DNA from 3 places in the Bacillus sp. FSL W7-1360 genome. Region 2 is predicted to be linked to each of the others. Evidence: a T-box and tRNA genes for the amino acid it is inferred to sense, from the RefSeq annotation. Region 2 holds a T-box; the other regions hold tRNA genes.
What was found. The T-box of region 2 lies ahead of leuS (leucine--tRNA ligase). A T-box ahead of a tRNA ligase gene usually reads a tRNA of that ligase, here a tRNA-Leu.
Positions count from the first base shown of each region.

Region 1 (5,982 bases), 310 kb from region 2:
GTTCGGGTGCGTTTTCCTAAAGACCGGTTACTAGCAGAAATGAAGCGCATGTACATAGGTGCGCGTACTTCTCCAGTTATTCCACTGGTCGAAGCGGCGATTGACGATGGTTATGTACGTTTACTAGAACCATCATTGGAACGAGAGATTCGGACAATGTTAACGGAAAAGGCGGAAGAACAAGCGATCCATGTGTTTGCGAAAAACTTGCAGCAATTGTTATTGCAGCCGCCGATGAAAGGGCGTATCGTTCTTGGAATTGATCCTGCTTTTCGAACCGGTTGTAAATGGGCGGTCGTGGATGAGACGGGGAAGTCATTGGAAGTAGGTGTATTTTATCCAACAGCGCCACACCATAAGACAACAGAAGCAGTGGCGATGCTTACGCGTTTAGTGAGGCAGTACGGCGTCAAAATGATTGCGATTGGAAATGGAACGGCTTCGAGAGAGACGGAGCAGTTTGTTGCAGACGCATTAAAACAACTCGATGAGGCCATTTACTATGTCATTGTGAATGAAGCGGGCGCAAGTGTTTATTCAGCGTCTCCGCTGGCGCAGGATGAATTTCCGTCTTTATCAGTTGAGCAACGCAGCGCCATTTCAATCGCGCGACGTCTGCAAGATCCGCTAGCAGAGTTAGTGAAAATTGACCCAAAGTCGGTTGGTGTGGGTCAGTATCAGCATGATGTGTCACAAAAGCAGTTAAATGACTCGCTCCGATTTGTCGTTGAGACAGTCGTCAACCGTGTAGGTGTGAATGTCAACACTGCTTCTGTGGCGTTGTTGCAATATGTGGCAGGTTTAAATAAAACGCAAGCGACAAACATTGTGCGTATGCGTGAAGAGAGAGGTTCCTTTTCTTCTCGTACAGCGTTAAAAAAAGTCCCTCGTTTAGGTGCAAAGACATACGAGCAATGTATCGGATTTTTGCGGATTCCATCTGGACGTCATGCGCTCGATGCGACAGCCATCCATCCCGAAAGTTACAATCACGCTGAGTCACTGTTAGCGTTGACGGGTTCAACAGCCAAGGACATTGGTACAACGGTGTTAAAAGAGCGTTTAGAAAGTTTGTCGTTAAAAGAATTAGCCGAGAAAATCGGTGTCGGTTTGTTAACGTTGCAAGATATCGTTGATTCACTCATTCGTCCAGGACGAGATCCACGTGATGAAGTAAGTGCACCCCAATTGAAGCAAGACGTGCTCTCGTTAGAGGATCTAGAGGAAGGGATGTCCTTGCAAGGAACGGTGCGAAATGTTGTAGATTTCGGTGCTTTTGTTGATATCGGTGTAAAGCAAGATGGGCTTGTTCATATTTCAAAGCTGACTAATCGGTTCGTGAAGCATCCATTAGATGTCGTGTCCATTGGTGACATTGTGACTGTCTGGGTCGAAGGTGTTGACAAGCAAAAAGGGCGTGTGAGTTTGACAATGAAGGCGCCTGATGGGGCATATGTTTAGTCGTAGTGGCAGGCGCCGGGGTGTGGTTCTTCATTCGTTGTGTGATAATAAAACCAGCACTGATTGAGAACAATTAATTGATGACGATTTTTCTCAGCAAACGCTTTTCGCAGTTGTTTCTTTAACCAATTAGGCATCTGAGGCGCTCCTTTGCTGTTTTGCAGTAGTATATGTCGGGCAGTTTGTCTTTGTGCGGTTGTTTTTGTAGAGGTGAATAAATATGACGGATCAGGAGTTGCAACGGTTGGTGGAGCGCATTTCATTAACAGTGTTTGGCCGCCCATTTTTACATGAGGCCCGTTTTAACCGGCGCTTACGTACAACAGGTGGACGCTACTTGTTAAAAAGTCATGCAATCGAGTTTAACATAAAACAGTATGAGAAGTTTGGCTTAGAGACGTTGGAAGGGATTATTAAGCATGAACTCTGTCATTATCATTTGCATTTGCAAGGAAAAGGGTATCAACACCGCGATAAAGATTTTCGCTTATTATCACGAGAAGTAGGTGCCCCGCGGTTTTGTCTGTCTACTGAGCCTGAACAGCCAGTCCATCGATACCAATGTTGCCGATGCGGTCATATATACCAGCGTAAGCGACGTTTCGACACGGAGAAGTATGTGTGTGGGAAATGTCGTGGGCAGTTGTATTTATTGTAAGTTAGAATGGACTAACTTTTTAAGTGGAGGTGCAACATTTTCTTCAAAAAAAGTGTTGCACTCTCGGTTTTGCTATGCTATATTATAAGAGTCGCTAAAAGAGACGTTCGTCGTTTCTACATATTCCACAGTAGCTCAGTGGTAGAGCTATCGGCTGTTAACCGATCGGTCGTAGGTTCGAGTCCTACCTGTGGAGCCATATGGAGAAGTACCCAAGTGGCTGAAGGGGCTCCCCTGCTAAGGGAGTAGGTCGCGTGAGCGGCGCGAGGGTTCAAATCCCTCCTTCTCCGCCATTTTATGGCCCGTTGGTCAAGCGGTTAAGACACCGCCCTTTCACGGCGGTAACACGGGTTCGAATCCCGTACGGGTCATCTTTAAAAAATTTATTGGTAAGAGCACATTTCTTACCACTAACATATAAATTGGAGGATTAGCTCAGCTGGGAGAGCACCTGCCTTACAAGCAGGGGGTCGGCGGTTCGATCCCGTCATCCTCCACTCTTTTTTATGGTCCGGTAGTTCAGTTGGTTAGAATGCCTGCCTGTCACGCAGGAGGTCGCGGGTTCGAGTCCCGTCCGGACCGCCATGATTTAAAAGAATATCCACACGAAGCGGGTGTGGCGGAATTGGCAGACGCGCTAGACTTAGGATCTAGTGTCTTTATGACGTGGGGGTTCAAGTCCCTTCACCCGCACCAATTAAAAATGCAATATGCGGTTGTGGCGGAATGGCAGACGCGCTAGGTTGAGGGCCTAGTGGGAGTTAAATCCCGTGGAGGTTCGAGTCCTCTCAACCGCACTATAGTAAGATAGATTAGGGTACTCATGACAAAATGGGTGCTTTTTTTGTGGGAGAGGAGGGTGTTATCCATTCTTGCGTTACTAGTAGCGGTTTTTGCTTTAGGTATGGCAGGGCTCATCATTTTAATGTTGAAATATCGGTACATAAGAATCACCGCTTCTGTGGTTTTTCCTCTATTAATTGGGAGCATCGTTTTCTGGTATATGTCTATCCGTGAGTATCACTACGTCAAGAGTACCGATTTGTCTTTAGAGGCAATCAATGGTTGGGGGATTGGTCAGGAAATTGCATCAGTCGAAAAAGGACTGCTGCAACAATCTCTCGGACTGATAGAAGACTTCCCGTCTATTGTAGTTTTACTTTCTGCGGAGCACGACGAGTCATTTTCTTATGATCGCTGGTTTATCGGCGTGATGGATGATGAGATTACCACAATTGTCACTGAACACCCGGATGCCAAGACAGCAAGAGGAATTAAAATCGGTGATCGTGTAAATGATTTAATTAATCAGTACGGGGCGCATATTTTCGATATAAATGAAGAGATTGGTCCGACAGTGGGCTACGTTGATCGTGATCTCGGAGTTGTACTACAATTTGTGGTATATGATGGTCGTATTCAGCAAATCATTTTGATGAAGAAAGAGTGAGGAGGGGTACAATGGGTGTGATTTCTTTGTTGGTTTTGCTGTTTTTAATTGGTGCCATACTTGGAATTGTTGGTGCGATCAAAAGAAGTGTTGCATTGCTCGTGGTTTCAATGACTGTCGTCCTGCTTGCGCTAGGTATGTTTGTGGTTGTCTTTTTCTTGGTGATATGAAGTCTATCTTTTGTCTTTGGCAATCTCTGCATGCCGAAGTTTTTTATGAAATAAACAAAAAAAGTTGACATTTCGTATTCGTACGTCATATACTCTGTGATATAGAGTTCTCTACTTGAGGAGTGATGAAGATGAACAAAGAACAATCGGTATTGTCTCATGCAGAAGCGCTGGAACAATTAGCGCATATTCGGACAGTAACGGCTGAAAAAAGGCAGTACGGGTATCACATTAGTCCGTATTTCTTGCTGTGGGGGGTTATTTGGCTGATCGCTTTTACTTTACCAGCGTTATTCCCTATATCCCAACCGGTCAGCGGCATGATATGGACCGGTCTAAGCATTATTGGTTGGGTTGTATCATTTATTGCACCATGGGAACGGCAGCGGCGGCCGTTGTTTCCGCGCTTACTTGTCATACAGATGCGATTCGTGTGGACGGCGTGGTTTTCGATTGTGGCAGTTTTTGCTTTCTTAGGAGCTTTTGGCGCGTTGACGCTGTCTTTCTCACTTCTGTCCTTATACGCAGTGTTGCTTGTGGCAATGATGTACTTGTTGCTCGCTGTTGTGCTCGGGCGTGAAATCTTCTTTATGGGTATGTGGTTACTTGTACTTGCGGTGGTTATTGCAACATTACTTTTTGAGGCAATGCCGCTTATTTTCGGTGTGATCGGTGGCGGGAGTTTTATTGTCGTTGGATTATTTCTGAGACATAAAGGGAAAAGTCATGCGTAAGGATGGTCTTGATAGTATTAATGATTTGATCCATGCGAAAGCGCGACTCGGTATTATGAGTATGGTGATGACGTATGAGCATTGCGACTTTACGATGTTGAAAAAGAAGTTAAAGTTGACCGACGGTAACCTAGGTGCACATATTCAAAAGTTAGAAGAGGCGCAGTACATTATAACGAAGAAGACGTTTTTAGGACGAAAACCGAAAACGTATGTTTCTGTCACTGAGGAAGGGAGAGAGGCGTATAGGGAATACATTGCGACACTAGAAGCTGTGCTATACGGAGAAATTTTTCATGAAGGAGAGGATGACGAGTGATTCGAGTGGAAGATGTCAGCAAACATTACGGCTCAAAACAAGCATTAAATAAAGTTGAGTTGCATGTGCCAGCAGGTGTGTGTTATGGACTGATTGGACCGAATGGTTCTGGGAAGTCAACATTAATGAAAATTTTAGCGGGTGTGATCAGAGAGTATGAAGGAAAGTTTATCGTTCCTGGGAGTCTTGGTTATGTTCCGCAAGAAATTAGCTTAGAGGAAACGTTAACGGCATTCGATAATTTGCGCTTCTTTGGGAAGATTTATGGGCTTACGGGTGCTCATCTTGCAGGAAGGATTGAAGCGGTGCTAGCGGCGATTGGTTTAAAGGAGCGCGCCACTGACAAAGTAAATACGTTTTCCGGGGGCATGAAACGACGCTTGAACATTGGTTGCGCGCTTTTACACGAACCGGAGTTTGTCATTATGGACGAACCGACCGTTGGTGTTGATCCGCAATCGCGCAGGCATATTTTTCTGCTGGTCGAGCAACTCAAACGGCAGGGAACAACGATTATTTATACAAGTCACCACATGGAGGAAGTTGAGTCGTTGTGTGATGATGTTGCGTTTATTGATCGGGGCAAAATCGTCGAACAAGGTTCAATTGATGCGTTGTTGCGACGTTACGCGCAGTCGGCGGTGTTTATAAAGGGTGAAGGTGTTGTACGCGATTGGTTTGAATTAGCAGAGCGGGTGGAAGAAAAAGATGGTGGTTGGCTCGTGCATGCAGAGGAGCCGCTTGAGGAATTGAAGCAGCTCACAATACGCTGTCAAAAAGAAAAGATTAGTCCGGCGCAGCTCGGGCTAGTAGAAGCGCGATTGGAAGACATTTTCTTCTCATTGACAGGCACCGATTTACGAGATAGTGAAGGGGGTGACGAGTAATGTGGGCACTTGCGCGCGTGGAGATGAAAAAACAGTTGCAGGATAAAGCGCTCTTCTTTTTTACACTCGTTTTACCGATTGTGATGATTGTTTTGTTTATGAATATCTTTTTGGGGGATGAACCAAAAGAAGCGCTCGCTGGGCATATGGTGATGGCGCTTAGTGTATTTTTCTCAGTGTTTATCATCATTTCGATTGTGACTAGCTTTGTGAAAGATCGAGACAAAGGCATTGTCGCCCGGTTGGCAAGTGCGCCGCTCTCGCTTACAAATTATGTGATTGGTAAGAGTTTGCCGTTCTTTG
Region 1 covers NZ_CP151950.1:2,802,552-2,808,533, forward strand. Annotated here, with positions in the region: gene NSQ26_RS14415 (Tex family protein) at 1-1,461, shown strand, start outside; gene cmpA (cortex morphogenetic protein CmpA) at 1,458-1,598, opposite strand; gene NSQ26_RS14425 (SprT family protein) at 1,682-2,119, shown strand; tRNA gene NSQ26_RS14430 (tRNA-Asn) at 2,244-2,318, shown strand; tRNA gene NSQ26_RS14435 (tRNA-Ser) at 2,322-2,412, shown strand; tRNA gene NSQ26_RS14440 (tRNA-Glu) at 2,419-2,490, shown strand; tRNA gene NSQ26_RS14445 (tRNA-Val) at 2,544-2,616, shown strand; tRNA gene NSQ26_RS14450 (tRNA-Asp) at 2,628-2,704, shown strand; tRNA gene NSQ26_RS14455 (tRNA-Leu) at 2,730-2,815, shown strand; tRNA gene NSQ26_RS14460 (tRNA-Leu) at 2,832-2,916, shown strand; gene NSQ26_RS14465 (hypothetical protein) at 2,979-3,569, shown strand; gene NSQ26_RS14470 (hypothetical protein) at 3,581-3,739, shown strand; gene NSQ26_RS14475 (hypothetical protein) at 3,871-4,473, shown strand; gene NSQ26_RS14480 (winged helix-turn-helix domain-containing protein) at 4,466-4,792, shown strand; gene NSQ26_RS14485 (ABC transporter ATP-binding protein) at 4,789-5,679, shown strand; gene NSQ26_RS14490 (ABC transporter permease) at 5,679-5,982, shown strand, end outside.
Region 1: it encodes a tRNA-Leu, which carries the amino acid that the T-box ahead of leuS (leucine--tRNA ligase) is inferred to sense. The anticodon was not compared.

Region 2 (5,982 bases):
AAAGCATCGCTAAAGATGATGCAACTACATGCGGTTATATTCTTGTTACAATACGCTCGAAAAAGAGGCTGCATACAACAGCCCCTTCCTCATTCCATCTATCCAACAACAATATTCACAAGCTTCCCTGGTACAGCAATGATTTTCCGCACCGTTTTATCACCAATCGCGGTTTGCACTTTTTCATCTGCTTGCGCAATTTCCGCCATGTCTTCACGTGACACGTCTTTTGCCATCATCAACTTCACCTTTACCTTACCATTGATTTGCACAACCACTTCTACCTCATTGTCAACAAGGAGTGCTTCATCATACGTTGGCCATTCCGCATAAGCAATCGTCTCACGATAACCAAGCCTTTGCCACAGTTCTTCTGCTAGGTGCGGCGCAACAGGCGAAAGCAACTTGACAAATCCTTCAATAAGCGTTTTTGGTAATACCGCTTGCTTATTGCCCTCATTCACAAACACCATCAGTTGCGAGATCCCCGTGTTAAAGCGCAAAGCTGTAAAGTCTTCGGTCACTTTTTTCACCGTTTGATGATAAGTCCGTGTAAACGCTGCGTCGCCTTCCGCATCTTGCACTTTCTCACTCAGTTCTCCTGTTTCTTCCTGAACAATGAGGCGCCACACCCGTTCTAAGAAGCGCCGAGCCCCGTCTAATCCGTTCGTCGACCACGTCACCGATGCTTCGAGCGGTCCCATAAACATTTCATATAACCGAAGTGTGTCCGCACCGTGGCTTCGCACAATATCATCAGGATTGACGACGTTCCCTTTTGATTTACTCATCTTTTCGTTGTTTTCGCCGAGGATCATTCCTTGGTTAAATAGTTTTTGAAACGGTTCTTTTGTCGGAACAACACCGATGTCGTACAACACTTTATGCCAGAAACGGGCGTATAACAAGTGCAACACCGCGTGCTCTACGCCGCCGATATACGTATCAACTGGCAACCATTTTTTGAGCTTCTCCGGGTCAGCAAGTGCCTTGTCATTGTGTGGATCAATGTAGCGCAAATAGTACCATGAGCTGCCTGCCCATTGCGGCATCGTATTTGTTTCTCGGCGACCCTTCATCCCTGTCTTTGGATCTGTCACTGTTAACCAATCGGTCGCATTGGCTAGTGGAGATTCGCCAGTTCCTGACGGCTTAAAGACGGAGAGCTCCGGCAACTCTAATGGCAATTGCTCTTCAGGGACAGGCGTCATCGAACCATCTTCCCAATGAATCATCGGGATTGGTTCGCCCCAATAACGTTGCCGACTAAATAGCCAATCGCGCAAACGATACGTCACTTTCCGTGTACCTTTTTTATTCTCTTCCAACCAAGCGATCATCTCTGCTATCGCTGCCTCATTCGTTAAGCCATTTAAAAAGTCGGAATTAATATGCGTGCCATCTTCCGTGTAAGCTGCTTCATCGATGTTCCCGCCAGCCACAACTTCACGAATTGGCAATGAAAATGTCCGGGCAAAATCATAGTCACGCTCATCATGGGCAGGGACAGCCATTACTGCACCTGTGCCGTAACTAGCAAGAACGTAATCAGCAATCCAAACCGGGATTTTCTCACCGTTCACTGGATTTGTCGCATACGCTCCAGTAAAGACGCCGCTTTTTTCCTTTGCTAGCTCTGTCCGTTCTAAATCACTTTTTGTTGCTACTTGCTTCTTGTATGCCTCAACTGCTTCTTTTTGTGCTTTAGTTGTGATTTGGTCGACAAGTGCATGCTCTGGAGCAAGCACGACGTACGTTGCACCAAATAACGTATCCGCTCGGGTCGTAAACACGCGCACTGCATGATCTTCGACAGGGAAAGTGACTTCCGCGCCTTCTGACTTGCCAATCCAGTTGCGCTGCATTTCTTTTAAGCTTTCCGGCCAATCTAGCTCATCTAAGTCCGCCAGTAACCGCTCGGCATATTCCGTAATTTTTAACACCCATTGCTTCATGGGACGGCGTTCTACTGGATGACCGCCACGCTCGCTTACGCCATCAATGACTTCCTCGTTGGCAAGAACCGTACCGAGCGCAGGACACCAATTGACAGCCACTTCGTCAATATATGCAAGTCCTTTTTCATATAACTTAATGAAAATCCACTGTGTCCACTTATAATAGCTAGGATCTGTCGTATTAATTTCCCGTGACCAGTCGTATGAAAAACCGAGTTCTTTCATTTGCCGCTTGAATGTCGCCACATTCTCTGCCGTAAAGTCGGCTGGATGGTTGCCTGTATCAAGCGCATATTGCTCAGCGGGTAAACCGAATGCATCCCAGCCCATCGGATGAAGGACATTGTATCCTTGCATTCGCTTCATACGTGCCAAAATGTCTGTCGCTGTGTACCCTTCTGGATGCCCAACGTGCAACCCTGAGCCAGATGGGTACGGGAACATATCTAATACATAAAATGCCGGGGCATCCCCTTCTTCTTTCGTTTTAAATGTTTGCAACTCATCCCAATAACGTTGCCACTTTTGTTCAATTGTTTGATGTGAAAATGACATGTCTTTCGCCTCCTTTGTTAATATAAAACACAAAAAACGCCCTCCCAATAAAGGGACGAGCGTTGTTGACTCCCGCGGTACCACCCACATTAACAGACGTACTGCCTGTTCTCTTACACATAACGGTGTGTGCCGTTAAAGGTTACAATTTCGTTCACCTTTAATACTAAATGGCGAGTTCACATGCGCTGTTGACTGACTCGCACCAACCGTCAGTTCTCTTTTTCCGAGCAACACGTTACTACTCCACTATCATCGTTTTCCATTATGAATGATGTTATTGTATGCGAAAGAGGGGCAAGAAGTCAAGTCAAACAACAAAACTTTGCCTTATTTTTGCATCGCTTTATGCATTGCTGGTTCATAAATCGCTTTTAATGTGTTTACGCTATGCGTGAGTCTTTCTTGCTCTTCATCTGAAAGCGTCATTTCGACCACTGTTCTGACGCCGCTCCGGGCAACAATAGCCGGGACACCGATGCAAACATCATTTTGACCAAATTCGTCATTCAAGAACGTACTTACAGTTAAAATCGCCGCCTCGTTTCCTAAGATCGCTTTTGTAATACGAGCGAGACTCATCGCAATCCCGTAATATGTCGCGCCTTTATGCTTAATGACGGTATACGCAGCATCACGCACATCGAGAAAAATTTTATCCAAATCCTCTTGACAGTACGCATCATGACGTTGCAAGTACTCATCTAATGGGACGTTGCCAATTGTCGCTGTACTCCAAACCGGCAACTCCGTATCACCATGCTCACCAATAATATATGCATGCACATTTTTCACGGAAACATCAAAGTAGTCACTTAACATATACCGCAGGCGTGCCGTGTCCAATGTCGTCCCACTTCCAATGACTCGCCCTTTCGGTAAGCCGCTAAATGCTTGCGTCGCCTGTGTTAAAATATCGACCGGGTTCGTTGCTACTAAGAAAATACCATCAAAACCACTTGCCATGACCTCCGTCACAATGGCTTTAAAGATGACCATATTTTTTTCCACAAGATCGAGTCGTGTCTCTCCAGGCTGCTGACTTGCACCAGCACAAATGCACACAATATCGGCATCCTTACAATCAGCGTATTCACCTAGCCATATATTCGTCGGTTTATTGGCGAATGCTTTTCCGTGGTTTAAATCCATCACATCGCCAAACGCTTTATCTCGGTTCATATCAATCATGACAAATTCCTCAGCAACACCTTGATTCATCATTGCAAATGCATAACTACTTCCGACAGCTCCTGTGCCAATGAGTACCACGCGGGTTCCTTTTTCTTTCATTCGTGAGCCCTCCTGTAGAAAAAAGTTTGTGAATAAATTCACAATATAATTCTATTATGGATCTTTTTGTTTCCGAAAGCAACATGTTTATACATTTATGTATGACAAAATAGCAAACAAGCCTTCTTCTTTAAAAAGCTTGGCTTTAATGCGCTTGTTTTATGCACACTTGGAGGCTATCGTCGTGTAACCATAGCCTCTTATACAAGTCGTACATCTTCAGTTTTCTCTTTTTTCAATGGACAATCATAAAAACGGACGAGCGGCAAGGCACATAAAAGGAGCACACTGATGATCATGAGTAAGACATGCATAGAATAATGGTCAACAATCATGCCACCAAATAAAGGACCAATCATCCGTCCCCCCGTAGATACACTACCAACAATCCCTTGATACATTCCCGACTTCCCGGGTGGTGCTAATTGGCTCGCAATCGTTGGCACCGCTGGCCAAACGAACATCTCACCGAGAGTCAAAATGAGCATTGCGCACAGGAACATCGAAAAGGCACTTGCCTGCGTCAGCACAAGATAAGAAATAGAAAAAACGATGATGCCGGTAGTGACTTGTCCCTTCATCGACAGCTTCCCTTTGTGAATGAGCCATTTCACAAGTGGTTGGGCAAATACAATGAGTAAGCCATTGATTGTCCATAGCAAACTATAATAAGGAAGCGGCAATCCAAGCACTTGCATATGCACACTGACATTTGCTTGCCACTGCGTATAACCGATCCAGCAAATGAGAAAAGCAGCGCAAATGAGTAACAGAGCATGCAGCCGATATTGCTTTTTAAAGGACGTGCGCGCCTGTTGCAGTCGCGCGTCTGCTGTCGTCTGTTGCTGCGCTTTAAATGGTCGGAAAAAAATGACCACAAAAATGAGTAGGCCTACATACATGAGCGCATTGGCAATGAACACATCTGTGAGACGAACCAATGTGATGACGGCAATCAGTGCGGTACCAAGGGAGACACCGACATTTTGGGCAACATAAACGGCATTAAATGGACGACGGCCTCCGTCCGGCCACAAACTCCCTGCGAGTGCGTACATAGACGGCATCATCATACCCGAGCCTAAGCCAATACCGACTAAAAATAATGCATATAATGCATACGTTTCAAAAAAAAGCGCGAGTGAGATGGAAGAAATGACGGCAATTGTGATTGCTGCAACTAATCCTGGATAAACACCGACCTTATCAAACAGTCGTCCGCCAATTAAATTTCCCGTCACGCCTGCAGCTGCATTGAGCATGAGTACAAATCCTGAAGCAGTCAACGATTGCCCTAATACGTCGTGCATGATGACAGCATTTAATGGCCACAGAAAAGACGCACCGGTTACATTGATTACAACAGCAATGATGAGTACCCACATCGACTTAGGCATGTCTTTTCCTCCTCTCACTTATCTACTTACAACATTTTACTTTAACTTATGGTAGTTTAGCTGCTTCAACTAAAAAAGGCAACGAAAATGACTTCGCCTAACCAATGCAATTATGGTACACTCTTTTTGTAGATACTACGCTTCATACTGAACATAAGGAGAGACGGTATGACTACACTATTAGGTCCGATCCCTTTTGCACACACGCTCCTGACACAAACAGTGAAGCAAGGTGATACAGTCATTGATGCGACGGCGGGCAACGGGCACGACACATTGTTTTTAGCAAAAATTGTCGGTGATACCGGGCACGTAATTGGTACAGATATTCAACCGGCCGCGATTGCCCGCACAACGGAACGCTTGAAAACAGCCGGTGTCAATGACCGCGTATCTTTATATTGCCAAGGCCACGAAACATTAGAAGAAATCTCAGCTTTCCGGAATTCGGTGATCGCCGGAGCCATTTTTAACCTCGGCTATTTACCAAGAGGCGATAAGTCCATTACGACTACGGGCAGTGCAACAGTCCACGCACTTCATACCATCTTGTCACAACTAAAGCAACATGGACTCGTTGTCCTTGTCATATATTCCGGACACGAAACAGGAAAAAAAGAGAGAGACACCGTATTAAATAATGTCACTGCCTTATCACAAACCGATTTTCATGTCCTCCAATATGCCTTTATCAACCAACAAAACGATCCACCTTTTGTCATTGCAATTGAAAAAAGATAACCAATGGAAGGGGTCATTATTAATGACGCAATTAGACA
Region 2 covers NZ_CP151950.1:296,741-302,722, reverse strand. Annotated here, with positions in the region: gene leuS (leucine--tRNA ligase) at 99-2,513, opposite strand; T-box leader at 2,562-2,778, opposite strand; gene NSQ26_RS01500 (L-lactate dehydrogenase) at 2,844-3,806, opposite strand; gene NSQ26_RS01495 (MDR family MFS transporter) at 4,007-5,203, opposite strand; gene mnmM (tRNA 5-(aminomethyl)-2-thiouridylate-methyltransferase MnmM) at 5,372-5,944, shown strand; gene NSQ26_RS01485 (beta-class carbonic anhydrase) at 5,967-5,982, shown strand, end outside.

Region 3 (5,982 bases), 1.1 Mb from region 2:
AACTATTCAAAGATCAACGGCGGATTTTCATCCACTGTCTACTTTGTCAGTCTTGCTAAAGCAAAAAGTTTGCTTTCTTTCATCCTAGACGTCATTTCTTCGTGCGAAGCACGCGTCCATGACTCATTTGAGTCGTTTCATGATTTAGTTTTCAAAGAACCATTTTTTGAGTGATGTTGCTCACTCAAAACTAAACAATAGCGCAAGCGTTACGATGTCTTACGACAATCGTATCGACTAGAGTATGACTCCATAGAAAGGAGGTGATCCAGCCGCACCTTCCGATACGGCTACCTTGTTACGACTTCACCCCAATCATCTGTCCCACCTTAGGCGGCTGGGTCCAAAAGGTTCCCTCACCGACTTCGGGTGTTACAAACTCTCGTGGTGTGACGGGCGGTGTGTACAAGACCCGGGAACGTATTCACCGCGGCATGCTGATCCGCGATTACTAGCAATTCCGGCTTCATGTAGGCGAGTTGCAGCCTACAATCCGAACTGAGAATGGCTTTATGGGATTGGCTCCACCTCGCGGTTTCGCTTCCCTTTGTACCATCCATTGTAGCACGTGTGTAGCCCAGGTCATAAGGGGCATGATGATTTGACGTCGTCCCCACCTTCCTCCGGTTTGTCACCGGCAGTCACCTTAGAGTGCCCAACTGAATGCTGGCAACTAAGATCAAGGGTTGCGCTCGTTGCGGGACTTAACCCAACATCTCACGACACGAGCTGACGACAACCATGCACCACCTGTCACTTTGTCCCCGAAGGGAAAGCCCTATCTCTAGGGTGGTCAAAGGATGTCAAGACCTGGTAAGGTTCTTCGCGTTGCTTCGAATTAAACCACATGCTCCACTGCTTGTGCGGGTCCCCGTCAATTCCTTTGAGTTTCAACCTTGCGGTCGTACTCCCCAGGCGGAGTGCTTAATGTGTTTACTTCGGCACTAAGGGCATCGAAACCCCTAACACCTAGCACTCATCGTTTACGGCGTGGACTACCAGGGTATCTAATCCTGTTTGCTCCCCACGCTTTCGCGCCTCAGCGTCAGTTACAGACCAGAGAGTCGCCTTCGCCACTGGTGTTCCTCCACATATCTACGCATTTCACCGCTACACGTGGAATTCCACTCTCCTCTTCTGTACTCAAGCTTCCCAGTTTCCAATGGCCGCTTGCGGTTGAGCCGCAAGATTTCACATCAGACTTAAGAAGCCGCCTGCGCGCGCTTTACGCCCAATAATTCCGGACAACGCTTGCCACCTACGTATTACCGCGGCTGCTGGCACGTAGTTAGCCGTGGCTTTCTGGTGAGGTACCGTCACGGTACCGCCTTATTCAAACGGTACTTGTTCTTCCCTCACAACAGAGCTTTACGACCCGAAGGCCTTCCTCACTCACGCGGCGTTGCTCCGTCAGACTTTCGTCCATTGCGGAAGATTCCCTACTGCTGCCTCCCGTAGGAGTCTGGGCCGTGTCTCAGTCCCAGTGTGGCCGATCACCCTCTCAGGTCGGCTACGCATCGTCGCCTTGGTGAGCTGTTACCTCACCAACTAGCTAATGCGCCGCGGGCCCATCCCTTAGTGATAGCAAAAGCCATCTTTTAATATTGACCTAGGTAGGTCCATATATGATCCGGTATTAGCTTCGGTTTCCCGAAGTTATCCCAGGCTAGGGGGCAGGTTGCCCACGTGTTACTCACCCGTCCGCCGCTCACTTCCGGGAGCAAGCTCCCTTCTGTGCGCTCGACTTGCATGTATTAGGCACGCCGCCAGCGTTCGTCCTGAGCCAGGATCAAACTCTCCATTAAAGTGTTTGATTTGCTCATTTTGCACAAATTTCTTTGTGGCTTACATGTTGAGATCTATTGATCTCTCTTTACGCTTGGCTATTGTTTAGTTTTCAATGAGCTTGTGTCGCTGTTTGTTGGCGACTTAAAAAGTTTACTACTAATTTTGTTCCTTGTCAATAGCTTTGTTGAATTGGTGGAGCCTAGCGGGATCGAACCGCTGACCTCCTGCGTGCAAAGCAGGCGCTCTCCCAGCTGAGCTAAGGCCCCATTTCTAATGGTCGGGAAGACAGGATTTGAACCTGCGACCCCTTGGTCCCAAACCAAGTGCTCTACCAAGCTGAGCTACTTCCCGATTTATCAAATGGCGCGCCCGAGAGGAGTCGAACCCCTAACCTTCTGATCCGTAGTCAGACACTCTATCCAATTGAGCTACGGGCGCATTATGAAATTACTGGTGCCGAGGGCCGGACTTGAACCGGCACGGTAGTCACCTACCGCAGGATTTTAAGTCCTGTGTGTCTGCCAATTCCACCACCCCGGCTAGGACTTACTAATACTATTATCAAGCGGAAGACGAGATTCGAACTCGCGACCCCCACCTTGGCAAGGTGGTGTTCTACCACTGAACTACTCCCGCAAGTAAATGCGGGTGAAGGGACTTGAACCCCCACGTCATAAAGACACTAGATCCTAAGTCTAGCGCGTCTGCCAATTCCGCCACACCCGCAAACATGGTGAGCCATGAAGGATTCGAACCTTCGACCCTCTGATTAAAAGTCAGATGCTCTACCAACTGAGCTAATGGCTCTTACATTTATCATAAATAAAATAAATTTATATAATGGTGCCGGCCAGAGGACTTGAACCCCCAACCTACTGATTACAAGTCAGTTGCTCTACCAATTGAGCTAGACCGGCATAATTAATGGAGGATGACGGGATCGAACCGCCGACCCCCTGCTTGTAAGGCAGGTGCTCTCCCAGCTGAGCTAATCCTCCAACTATCACCCGGCACTGATCTACGCTCGCAGGGGGAAGCCCCCAACTACTATCGACGCAAAAGAGCTTAACGACCGTGTTCGGCATGGGAACGGGTGTGACCTCTTTGCCATAAGCACCGGATAATGAGAGAACGATTCTCTCAAAACTAAACCATGGGACTCAAATGTAAGGATGAATATTTAGGATAAGACCTCGACCGATTAGTATCTGTCCGCTCCATGTGTCGCCACACTTCCACTCCAGACCTATCAACCTCATCATCTCTAAGGGGTCTTACTGACTTGCGTCATGGGAAATCTCATCTTGAGGGGGGCTTCGTGCTTAGATGCTTTCAGCACTTATCCCGACCATACGTAGCTACCCAGCGATGCTCCTGGCGGAACAACTGGTACACCAGCGGTATGTCCATCCCGGTCCTCTCGTACTAAGGACAGCTCCTCTCAAATTTCCTACGCCCGCGACGGATAGGGACCGAACTGTCTCACGACGTTCTGAACCCAGCTCGCGTGCCGCTTTAATGGGCGAACAGCCCAACCCTTGGGACCTACTACAGCCCCAGGATGCGACGAGCCGACATCGAGGTGCCAAACCTCCCCGTCGATGTGGACTCTTGGGGGAGATTAGCCTGTTATCCCCAGGGTAGCTTTTATCCGTTGAGCGACGGCCCTTCCATACGGCACCGCCGGATCACTAAGCCCGACTTTCGTCCCTGCTCGACTTGTAGGTCTCGCAGTCAAGCTCCCTTATGCCTTTGCACTCTACGAATGATTTCCAACCATTCTGAGGGAACCTTTGGGCGCCTCCGTTACTGTTTAGGAGGCGACCGCCCCAGTCAAACTGCCCACCTGACAATGTCCCTGACCCGGATCACGGGTCGAGGTTAGAATGTCAGTATCGTCAGGGTAGTATCCCACCGATGCCTCCACCGAAGCTGGCGCTCCGGCTTCCTTGGCTCCTACCTATCCTGTACAAACGATACCAACACTCACTATCAAGCTACAGTAAAGCTCCATGGGGTCTTTCCGTCCTGTCGCGGGTAACCTGCATCTTCACAGGTACTATAATTTCACCGGGTCTCTCGTTGAGACAGTATCCAAGTCGTTACACCATTCGTGCGGGTCGGAACTTACCCGACAAGGAATTTCGCTACCTTAGGACCGTTATAGTTACGGCCGCCGTTTACTGGGGCTTCAATTCAGAGCTTCTCCCGTAAGGGATAACCCCTCCTCTTAACCTTCCAGCACCGGGCAGGTGTCAGCCCCTATACTTCGCCTTGCGGCTTCGCAGAGACCTGTGTTTTTGCTAAACAGTCGCTTGGATCTTTTCACTGCGGCTCTCTCGGGCTATTCACCCTATTAGAGCACCCCTTCTCCCGAAGTTACGGGGTCATTTTGCCGAGTTCCTTAACGAGAGTTATCCCGCGCGTCTTAGAATTCTCTTCTCGCCTACCTGTGTCGGTTTGCGGTACGGGCACCTGTCTTCTCACTAGAGGCTTTTCTTGGCAGCGGAGGATCAGGGATTTCGGACCCTAGGGTCCTTCACGGTCACAGCTCAGCCTTTATGAAACGCGGATTTGCCTACGTTTCAGCCTCACTGCTTCGACGCGCTCAGCCAGCGGCGCGCTCTCCCTACCTTTCTGCGTCCCCCCATCGTTCAAACGAATACGAGGTGGTACAGGAATTTCTACCTGTTGTCCATCGCCTACGCCTTTCGGCCTCGGCTTAGGTCCCGACTTACCCTGAGCGGACGAGCCTTCCTCAGGAAACCTTGGGCTTTCGACGGAGGGGATTCTCACCCCTCTTTTCGCTACTCATACCGGCATTCTCACTTCCAAGCACTCCAATAGTCCTCTCGGTCTACCTTCACTGTCCTTGGAACGCTCCCCTACCCAATCCCTTACGGGATTGCCATAGCTTCGGTGATACGTTTAGCCCCGGTACATTTTCGGCGCAGCGTCACTCGACCAGTGAGCTATTACGCACTCTTTCAATGATGGCTGCTTCTAAGCCAACATCCTGGTTGTCTAAGCAACGCCACATCCTTTTCCACTTAACGTATACTTTGGGACCTTAGCTGATGGTCTGGGCTGTTTCCCTCTTGACTACGGATCTTAGCACTCGCAGTCTGACTCCCGAGCATAAGTATTTGGCATTCGGAGTTTGACTGAATTCGGTAATCCTGTGGGGACCCCTCGTCCAATCAGTGCTCTACCTCCAATACTCTTCACTCGAGGCTAGCCCTAAAGCTATTTCGGGGAGAACCAGCTATTTCCGAGTTCGATTGGCATTTCACCCCTACCCACACCTCATCCCCGCAATTTTCAACTTGCGTGGGTTCGGGCCTCCAGTCGGTGTTACCCGACCTTCACCCTGGACATGGGTAGATCACACGGTTTCGGGTCTACGGCGGCGTACTATAGCGCCCTATTCAGACTCGCTTTCGCTGCGGCTCCGCTTTTTCATGCTTAACCTTGCACGACACCGTAACTCGCCGGTTCATTCTACAAAAGGCACGCCATCACCCATTAACGGGCTCTGACTAGTTGTAGGCACACGGTTTCAGGATCTCTTTCACTCCCCTTCCGGGGTGCTTTTCACCTTTCCCTCACGGTACTGGTTCACTATCGGTCACTAGGGAGTATTTAGCCTTGGGAGATGGTCCTCCCGGATTCCGACGGGGTTTCTCGTGTCCCGCCGTACTCAGGATCCACGCAGGAGGAAACGAAGTTTCAGCTACAGGGCTGTTACCTTGTACCGCGCATCTTTCCAGATGCTTCACTTACGCCGTTTCTTTGTAACTCCATGTTGCGTGTCCTACAACCCCAAGAGGCTAGCCTCTTGGTTTGGGCTCTTTCCGTTTCGCTCGCCGCTACTTAGGAAATCGATTTTTCTTTCTCTTCCTCTGGGTACTTAGATGTTTCAGTTCCCCAGGTCTGCCTCCTCACATCCTATGTGTTCAGATGTGGGTACCATCCCATTACGGATGGTGGGTTTCCCCATTCGGAGATCTCCGGATCATTGCTTACTTACAGCTCCCCGAAGCATTTCGCTGTTCGTCGCGTCCTTCTTCGGCTCCTAGTGCCTAGGCATTCACCGTGCGCCCTTTCTACCTTATCCTTTTTGTAAAAATAACCTTCGAATTTCTTCGTCCACTGCGCGTTTCTCAGTCAGTCACGTATTAAGATACGCTCCTT
Region 3 covers NZ_CP151950.1:2,057,436-2,063,417, forward strand. Annotated here, with positions in the region: rRNA gene NSQ26_RS10600 (16S ribosomal RNA) at 257-1,805, opposite strand; tRNA gene NSQ26_RS10605 (tRNA-Ala) at 1,979-2,054, opposite strand; tRNA gene NSQ26_RS10610 (tRNA-Pro) at 2,063-2,139, opposite strand; tRNA gene NSQ26_RS10615 (tRNA-Arg) at 2,150-2,226, opposite strand; tRNA gene NSQ26_RS10620 (tRNA-Leu) at 2,240-2,328, opposite strand; tRNA gene NSQ26_RS10625 (tRNA-Gly) at 2,353-2,424, opposite strand; tRNA gene NSQ26_RS10630 (tRNA-Leu) at 2,432-2,514, opposite strand; tRNA gene NSQ26_RS10635 (tRNA-Lys) at 2,520-2,595, opposite strand; tRNA gene NSQ26_RS10640 (tRNA-Thr) at 2,630-2,705, opposite strand; tRNA gene NSQ26_RS10645 (tRNA-Val) at 2,714-2,786, opposite strand; rRNA gene rrf (5S ribosomal RNA) at 2,794-2,909, opposite strand; rRNA gene NSQ26_RS10655 (23S ribosomal RNA) at 2,970-5,905, opposite strand.
Region 3: it encodes a tRNA-Leu, which carries the amino acid that the T-box ahead of leuS (leucine--tRNA ligase) is inferred to sense. The anticodon was not compared.